DNA from 4 places in the Marinobacter sp. SS13-12 genome. Region 1 is predicted to be linked to each of the others. Evidence: predicted binding sites of a transcription regulator. Region 1 holds the regulator's gene; each other region holds the start of a gene.
The links. Region 1 encodes sigma-54, which starts transcription at its own class of promoters, with help from an activator protein. Its sites were predicted from a motif close to ANTGGCATNNANNTTGCTNT; they were not measured.

Region 1 (2,205 bases):
GCTCGATTAACTGTTATGCACCAAACAGGACGCCCTAGCGGGCTCCGTTTCCGTGCATCCGGTCAACGTTCTTTTCCTTGTGCTTCAGGATCTGCCTGTCCAGCTTGTCCACCAGCGCATCAATGGCGGCATACATATCGCTGTTTTCGGCCTTTGCGTGAATCTCACCACCTATCACGTGTAGCGTAGCTTCCGCCATCTGGCGCACTTTTTCCACCTCAAGGGTGACCTGGCAATTGCTGATGTGGTCAAAGTGACGCTCAAGCTTGTCAAACTTGCCTGTTACGTAATCTTTCAGTGCGGGAGTCAATTCTACGTGATGGCCTGAAATATTGAGTTGCATAGGCTTCTCCTGTTATCGGATTTTACTACTACACCAGTCGCTTTCTTTCGTTGGACGGAGGAATGTGCATTGCCTCACGGTACTTGGCCACGGTTCGTCTCGCTACCTTGATACCCTGTTCTCCTAGCATGGCTGCAATTTTACTGTCGCTCAATGGCTTTTTCGGGGTTTCCGTTGCAATCAGCTTCTTGATCATGGCCCGGATTGCCGTAGAGGAACATTCTCCGCCCTCGTCAGTGCTGACATGGCTGGAGAAAAAATACTTGAGTTCAAATATGCCACGCGGCGTGTGCATGTATTTCTGGGTGGTCACCCTGGAAATGGTCGACTCATGCATTTCCACCGCCTGGGCAATGTCCGACAGGATCAGTGGCTTCATGTATTCCTCGCCATGGTCCAGGAATCCCTGCTGGTGCTCGACAATTCGCGTGGCTACCTTGAGCAGAGTCTCGTTACGGCTTTGCAGGCTCTTGATAAACCATTTCGCTTCCTGCAGTTGGTCTCGCAGGTAAGTGTTGTCGGCACTGCTGTCCGCACGCTTTATAAGTGAAGCATAGCTGGCATTGACACGAATGCGCGGTGCAATTTCCGGATTCAGCTCTACCCGCCAGCGTTCGTTGTGCTTGCGCACGATCACGTCCGGGATGACGTAGTCCGGTTCGGCCTGGTCGAGGGTATCGCCCGGGCGCGGATTCAGCCCGGTAATGAGGGCCAGAACGTCCCGCAACTGATCTTCCTTCAGGCGGCTGCGGCGCAGCAGTTGTGCGTAATCACGATTGCCCAGAAGATTAATGTAGTGGGTGATCACCAGCCGTGCCTGGGCGAGCCACGGGGTATCCGGTGGCAGCTGGTTCAGCTGGATCAGCAGACATTCCTGAAGATTCCGGGCGAAGACACCAGGCGGATCAAAATGCTGCAACCGGTGAAGTACGGCTTCCACCTCGTCCATTTCAAGCGGGTCTTCATCAGACTCTTCCATCATCCCGGAATGGATCTCTTCCAGGGGAGAGGTGAGGTACCCGTGATTATCAACCGCATCCATCAGCGCGTGGGCGATGGCCTGGTCCCGTTCGCTCAGGGGCGTCAGGTTCAGTTGCCACTCCAGGTGATCGTGCAGGGTTTCCGTAGGCGAGTTGCGAGTTTCAAAATCGTTGTCGTTTTCATCGTCGTTACGGGCCGATGACGCGGGTGCCGACTGGTAGATGTCGTCCCAGGCGGTGTCGACCGGAAGGTCATCGGGAATGGTGTCGGGGCTGTCGGTCTCTGACGACCAGTCAGGCCCGTTTTCGGATTCATCCCAGTCTGAAGACGATTCGGAGGCGGTGTTTGACTCTTCTGTCGATGAGGCTTCGGCAGCGGTGTCGTTCTCGTTTTCCGTGGATTCCGGATTCTGGTTATCGTCGTCTTCCGAGGTTTCCAGCATGGGGTTGGATTCCAGCGCCTGCTGGATTTCCTGCTGGAGGTCGAGGGTGGAGAGCTGCAGTAGCCTGATAGCCTGTTGCAGCTGGGGCGTCATGGTCAGGCTTTGACCCAGCTTTAACTGTAATGAGGCTTTCATAACCATAGTTCAGGATCCGTCACTCGGTCGCTCTCGGCCTTTCCGGGGAGTTGAGGTTGCATAAAAACTCTTTGTATGCTGGCAACTTGCCGTGCCAAGCAAGTTCTTTGCCGAGTGTACTACAGGCGAAATTCATTGCCTAGATACACTTCCTTGACCTGCTGGTTGGCAAGAATAGCTTCCGAGTTGCCGGATGCGATGATATGGCCTCCGCTGACTATATAGGCGTTCTCACAGATGTCGAGTGTTTCCCTCACATTGTGGTCGGTGATCAGCACTCCAATGCCCTTGTCCCGCAGGTGGC
Region 2 (2,205 bases), 1.8 Mb from region 1:
CGATGTAGTTGTCAGGTCTGGCTTTCAGCAGGCTGCGGAAGTGGCTGAGCTCCTTCTTGCTGGCCCTGGGACCGATCAGCATGCCGTAGCCGCCCGCACCCTGGGTTTCCTTGACCACCAGATCGGGAAGGTTGTCCAGCACGTACTGCAGGTCCCTGGGTTTGCGGCACTGCCAGGTGGGTACGTTCTTCAGAATGGGTTCTTCCCCCAGGTAGAAGCGGATCATGTCCGGCACGTAGGGGTAGATGGACTTGTCGTCCGCCACGCCGGTGCCCATGGCATTGGCCAGCACCACATTGCCGCTGCGGTAGGCGGCATAAAGGCCGGGCACGCCGAGCATGGAATCCGGATTACCGGCCAGGGGGTCGAGGAAGTCGTCGTCAATCCGGCGGTAAATCACGTCCACCTGCTGGGGGCCGATGGTGGTCTTCATGTAGACCCTGTTCTGGCGAATGAACAGATCGGCCCCCTCTACCAGTTCGATGCCCATCTGGCGTGCCAGGAAGGCGTGCTCGAAGTAGGCGCTGTTAAAGCGCCCGGGGGTGAGCACCACTACCGTGGGGTTGGGCTTGAGGGAGGCGGCGCGAAGGGTTTCCCCGAGCAGTGCCGGGTAGTGCTCCACCGGCGCAACCGGCGCCTGTGCAAACAACTCCGGAAACAGGCGCATCATCATGCGGCGGTTTTCCAGCATGTAGGACACGCCGCTGGGGCAGCGCAGGTTGTCTTCCAGCACATAGAAATCACCGTCGTTATGTCGGATCAGGTCTATGCCGGCGATGTGGGAGTAGAGGTTCCTGGGCAGTTTCAGGTTCTGCATGCCGGGCTGGTACTGGGGGTTGGCAAACACCTGTTCGGCGCTGATCACCCCGGCGCGGATAATGTCGAAATCGTGGTAGATGTCGAACAGGAAGCGGTTGAGGGCCTGAACCCGCTGCCTTAGCCCGGCCTGCATCCGCTGCCAGTCGGTGGCAGAAATCACGCGGGGAATCAGGTCAAAGGGGATCAGGCGGTCGGCGCCCTGGTCTTCGCCATACACGTTGAAGGTGATGCCCAGGCGCTGGAAAAGCACGTCCGCCTCGCGGCGTTTCTCGGCGAGCAGGTCCTCGTCGGACTTGATCAGCCAGTCTTCCAGCATCCGGCAACTGGGCCGTACCCGGTTGTCTTCGTCGAACAGCTCGTCGTAAATACCCTCGGGCGGGGTTTGTATCAGCATAACCATGACCCTCTCCTGAACACGCCCTCCACCGGATGTGAAGAGTCGGTATCCAGCCGTTCCCATTCAAAAAAGGAACAGCAAAAGCCAGGCCACTCTGGCGGTAGACGTGCGGGTTTTGGCCAGGGCGGGCTATTTAAGAAAAGGCCAGGAGGGAGAATGTGTCAACAAAAGAGACTGTCAGCCGCCCCATGGCGGCTGACAGTCAGGGCTTATTCCAGCGATGTGGCACCAATGCGGTGAATGCTGACATCTGCACCGTTGAACTCCTCTTCATCGGTCAGGCGCAGCCCGGAGATGGCGCTGACGATGCCGTAGACGATCAGGCCGCCGACAAAGGCCACGACAACGCCGGCAACCGCGCCGATGATCTGGGACATCAGGCTGACGCCCCCCAGGCCACCAAAGGCTTCCTGGCCGAAGATGCCGGCTGCAACAGCACCCCAGACACCACAAACACCGTGCAGGGGCCAGACACCCAGTACGTCGTCCAGGCGTTCGATTTTGTCCTGCGCCCATTCAAACATGTAGACGAAGACCGCACCGGCAATACCTCCGGTGATCAGCGCACCAACCGGGTGCATCAGGTCCGAGCCGGCGCATACGGCCACCAGGCCGGCGAGCGGCCCGTTGTGGATGAAGCCCGGGTCCTTGCGGCCCACAAGCATGGCTATCAGCACGCCACCGACCATGGCCATCAGGCTGTTTACCGCCACCAGGCCGCTGATGCCATCCAGGGTCTGGGCCGACATTACGTTAAAGCCGAACCAGCCCACGGTAAGAATCCAGGCGCCGAGGGCGAGAAAGGGAATGTTGGAGGGGGCAAAGGCCACCACCCGGCCGTTGCGATAACGACCGTTACGCGCACCTAACAGCAGTACCGCGGCCAGGGCAATCCAGCCGCCGACAGCGTGCACGACAACGGAGCCGGCAAAGTCGTGGAATGCTGCACCAAACTGGATCTCCAGCCAGGCCTGGAAGCCGTAATTGCC
Region 3 (2,205 bases), on a different contig from region 1:
ATGCCGTTCAGGGCACTGGCAAAGACAATCGGAAAATCCAGTTGCTCGTCACTGGCACCCAGATTGTCGAACAGGTCAAACACCTGGTCCACCACCCAGTCCGGGCGGGCACCCGGACGGTCAATCTTGTTCACGACCACAATTGGATGCAGGCCGGCATCAAAGGCTTTCTGGGTGACAAAACGGGTCTGTGGCATCGGTCCGTCAATGGAATCAACCACCAGCAGCACGCAATCCACCATGCTCATTACACGCTCTACTTCACCACCGAAGTCGGCGTGGCCCGGTGTGTCGACGATATTGATGTCGTAGTCGTGCCATTTAAGCGCGGTGTTCTTGGCCAGGATGGTAATGCCGCGTTCCTTTTCCTGGTCGTTGGAATCCATCACGCGCTCACTTTCGAGCTCTTTGCGGTCCAGCGTACCGGATTGGCGCAACAACTGGTCCACCAGTGTGGTTTTGCCATGATCGACGTGGGCGATAATGGCGATATTACGGAGTTTATCAATCACAACTAAATTCCTGCAGCATGCACTGAAATGACCTGAGAGGTGTTCAGCGGGACGAAAATGAAGTGGCGCGCAGTATATAGTAAAGTCCATGCCGTTTATATGAAGAAAAACGCCTATTGGGATACCCGGCAAAACGCACTATTTTTGTGCGCTTTTCCGGAACGCGCACCGTTTTAACGCACCAAACCAGGGCGGCACGGGCGGCTTATACACACGTCTCGCTCCAAAACAGTCCGAAAACCGCGTGATTGCGCCCTTGTGGAGCATGCACATAAAACTGGCAAGGCTATTGCTTCATCCCAGTCAGCCGAATTTGCAGGTAAGTCGGAACAGCTTTTGATAAGCTGCCCAACCTGAAAGAAAGATCGGGAGTCAGCACCGCTGAACGATCCGGCAACAACGCACACAGAAATCGCCCGCCCTGCGGGATAACTGACGGAGCTTGCACAATGTCCAAGACGATTGATCTGATCAAAGAACACGAAGTCAAATGGGTCGACATGCGATTCACTGACAGCCGCGGTAAAGAGCAGCACGTAACCCTGCCCGCAACCGAGGTTGATGAGGATTTCTTCGCCGACGGCAAAATGTTCGACGGCTCCTCCATCTCTGGCTGGAAAGGCATTAACGAATCCGACATGATCCTGATGCCAGTCGACGAAACCTCTGTGCTGGATCCGTTCACCGAAGAAACCACCATTAACATCACCTGCGACATCGTCGAGCCCTCCACCATGCAGGGCTATGAGCGGGACCCGCGCTCGGTTGCCAAGCGCGCTGAAGAATACCTGAAGTCCACCGGCATCGCCGACGGCGCACTGTTCGGCCCCGAGCCCGAATTCTTCGTTTTCGACTCTGCCCGCTGGAAAGTCGATATGCAGGGTGCCATGTACGAACTGCATTCTGAAGAAGCGGCCTGGGTATCCGGCGAGGAATTCGATCGCAATAACATCGGCCACCGTCCGGGCGTCAAAGGCGGCTACTTCCCGGTACCACCGGTAGACAGCCTGCACGACCTGCGTGGCGCCATGTGTGCGGCCATGGAGTCCATGGGCCTGGTCATTGAAGTGCATCACCACGAAGTCGGTACCGCTGGCCAGTGTGAAATCGGTGTTGGCGCGAACACCCTGACCAAGAAAGCTGACGAAGTTCAGATCCTGAAGTACTGCGTGCACAACGTAGCCCATGCCTACGGCAAAACAGCTACCTTTATGCCCAAGCCGGTTGTCGGTGACAACGGTTCCGGTATGCACGTGCACATGTCCCTGAACAAGGATGGTAAAAACCTGTTCGCAGGTGACGGCTATGCCGGCCTGAGCGAGATGGCCATTTACTACATTGGCGGTATTATCAAGCACTCCAAGGCCATCAACGCCTTCACCAACGCGTCTACCAACAGCTACAAGCGTCTGGTTCCGGGCTTTGAAGCACCGGTAATGCTGGCCTACTCTGCCCGCAACCGTTCAGCCTCCATTCGTATCCCGTACGTCAACAGCCCGAAGGGCCGTCGAATCGAGGTTCGCTTCCCGGACGCTTCTGCCAACCCGTACCTGGCGTTTGCAGCGCTGATGATGGCTGGCCTCGACGGCATCCAGAACAAGATCCACCCTGGCGATGCCATGGACAAGGACCTGTACGACCTGCCGAAGGAAGAAGCCCTGAACATCCCCACCGTAGCCGAGACCTTCCAGGA
Region 4 (2,205 bases), on a different contig from region 1:
ATCTGAACGTCGGTATCCGGGTCTATGCCGTTCTCGGCGAGGTAGTAGCGCAACAGGAAATTGTGCATGGAATACTCGAATGGCACCCCGAATTTGAACCCTTTCCACTGTTTGGGATCACGCTTGTCCTTGTGGTCAACGTGCAGAACGATTGCCTGTCCATTGATGTTTTCCACCGCAGGCATAATGAAAGGCTCGGGTATGGAACCGGCACCCATGGTCATCGCCAGGGGCATGGGTGTCAGCATGTGAGAAGCGTCGTATTCGCCAGCCAGGGATTTATCCCGGGCCACGGCCCAGCCGGCGGTTTTGGTCACGGTGACATCCAGGCCGTAACGCTCGTAGAACCCCATGGGGTGCGCCATGATGATCGGTGTGGCACAGGTAATCGGGACAAAGCCAACGTTCAGCTTCGTCTTCTCCAGCTTGCCCAGAGAATCTTTGACGGCCGCCTTGGCCTTGTCCAGGGGGAACACACTGGAAACCAGCGCGGCGGCGGTGCCTGCTCCCATCAGTTTCATGAAACTACGACGACTGTGGTCGTTGTGACCGAATACCGAGCGAACAACAGCACTCTCGATGGCTCGGTCCAGCATGGCCTCGGAGTCTTGCGGACCAGTGCCCGACCGGACCTGCCGTTCGGGAACGTCAGTCAGTCCGGCCCCGGAACCGGCTTTTGCACTCGCGCAGTCGTTACAGCCGCACTGCTTGGAATGAATGAGGGTCTGGTCCCCGTCAAATGGATTTCCCAGGCTCTTGATTGTCATGGCTTGCTCTCCCCAACTTGGCTCTTTTGCACTTGTTTGGTGCGCTATAGGTGTTCGACGCCTGTCGCGCCATCACCAATCGCAACTGTCTGCCTCTGGGTATCGCAGGGTTTGTGCCATGTTTCCGTAAAATTTTATCTATCTGTTTCTATTGAACATTCTTGAAATTCCAGCTTCGAACGACCACTACGAATATTCGTGGAACCCGAAATTTCGTAGCGTATGACACGAAATCTCGTAATTGGCACGGCAATTGATTCCTTTTCCCATGCCCTCCCGGCATGCACCGGGACAGCGCGGCCCGGGAGGCTCCAATGCCAGTTACCGATACCGAAACAACGATTTCTGCTGCTGATGCGCCATCCGGGAACTGGGTAAACCACCTTCCGGAACCGGCATTGTTGGTAGATGCCTCCCTGGACACGGTTCTGGCGGTGAACACGGCCATGGCGAAATTGCTGGGCAGCAGCCGGGGGGCGCTTCTGGGCCAGCCCTGTACCGCTCTCTTCCGGGACCAACGTCCACAGTTGATCGCCTTTACTGAGGAAACCCTGTTTCGCGGTACTGCCTGGAGCCGCGACTTTACGCTTCAGCACCGCAACGGCCGTATTATCGAGCTGGAGATATCAGCAGCCCGTGCCGGCGATGCCGTAGATCAGCAGCTGTTGTTCCTGTTGCGGGACCGTCAGCTACTGAGAACCCTGCGCGAGCGACACGAGGTCAACCATTACCACCGGGGTGGACTCCTGGAATGGCGACGGGTGGCCGAGCTGTTCAAGGACATGGAACGGGAAAACCAACTGATCCTCCATGCGGTGGGGGAAGGCATCTATGGCGTTGACGCCGAAGGTCGCACCACCTTTGTGAACCCCGCGGCCGAGCGCATGCTGGGCTGGCGCGCCGACGAGCTCATGGGCCGCGTCATCCATCGGGTGGTGCATCATTCCCATGAGGATGGCTCACTGTTCCCGCTCAAAGACTGCCCCATCTACGCCGCCTTTCGCGATGGCAGCATCCGCCGCGTCGGCGAGGACTGGTTCTGGCGCAAGGATGGTTCGGGTTTCCCCGTTGAATACACCAGCACGCCCATCATCGACAACGGCCACCCGGTCGGTGCCGTGGTGGTGTTCCGCGACATATCCCCCCGATTGCAGGCGCAGAAGGAACTGCATCAGGCGCTGGAAGAAGTCGAGAACCTCAAGCACCGGCTTGAGATCGAAAATGCTTACCTGCAGGAAGAGCTGAGCGCTGAATACCACTTCCATGAAATCGTCGGGCAGAGTGACGCCATCAAGGGGATTGTCCGTCGCATCGGCCTGGTGGCACCCACCGATGCCAATGTGCTGGTCACCGGTGAGTCCGGCACCGGCAAGGAGCTCATCGCCCGGGCCATTCACCAGGCCAGTGACCGCAGGGACCGGCCGCTGATACGGGTCAA

Region 2: the regulator sigma-54 is predicted to act here: its motif matches at 1,291-1,310, upstream of QPL94_RS01100 (circularly permuted type 2 ATP-grasp protein).
Region 3: the regulator sigma-54 is predicted to act here: its motif matches at 789-808, upstream of glnA (glutamate--ammonia ligase).
Region 4: the regulator sigma-54 is predicted to act here: its motif matches at 1,008-1,027, upstream of QPL94_RS14890 (sigma 54-interacting transcriptional regulator).

What each region holds. Positions count from the first base shown of each region.
Region 1 covers NZ_JASSUA010000001.1:2,036,397-2,038,601, forward strand. The annotation lists gene hpf (ribosome hibernation promoting factor) at 35-343, opposite strand; gene QPL94_RS09400 (RNA polymerase factor sigma-54) at 372-1,901, opposite strand; gene lptB (LPS export ABC transporter ATP-binding protein) at 2,021-2,205, opposite strand, start outside.
Region 2 covers NZ_JASSUA010000001.1:224,392-226,596, reverse strand. The annotation lists gene QPL94_RS01100 (circularly permuted type 2 ATP-grasp protein) at 1-1,213, opposite strand, end outside; gene QPL94_RS01095 (ammonium transporter) at 1,426-2,205, opposite strand, start outside.
Region 3 covers NZ_JASSUA010000006.1:130,926-133,130, forward strand. The annotation lists gene typA (translational GTPase TypA) at 1-512, opposite strand, end outside; gene glnA (glutamate--ammonia ligase) at 962-2,205, shown strand, end outside.
Region 4 covers NZ_JASSUA010000002.1:400,285-402,489, reverse strand. The annotation lists gene QPL94_RS14895 (ABC transporter substrate-binding protein) at 1-767, opposite strand, end outside; gene QPL94_RS14890 (sigma 54-interacting transcriptional regulator) at 1,082-2,205, shown strand, end outside.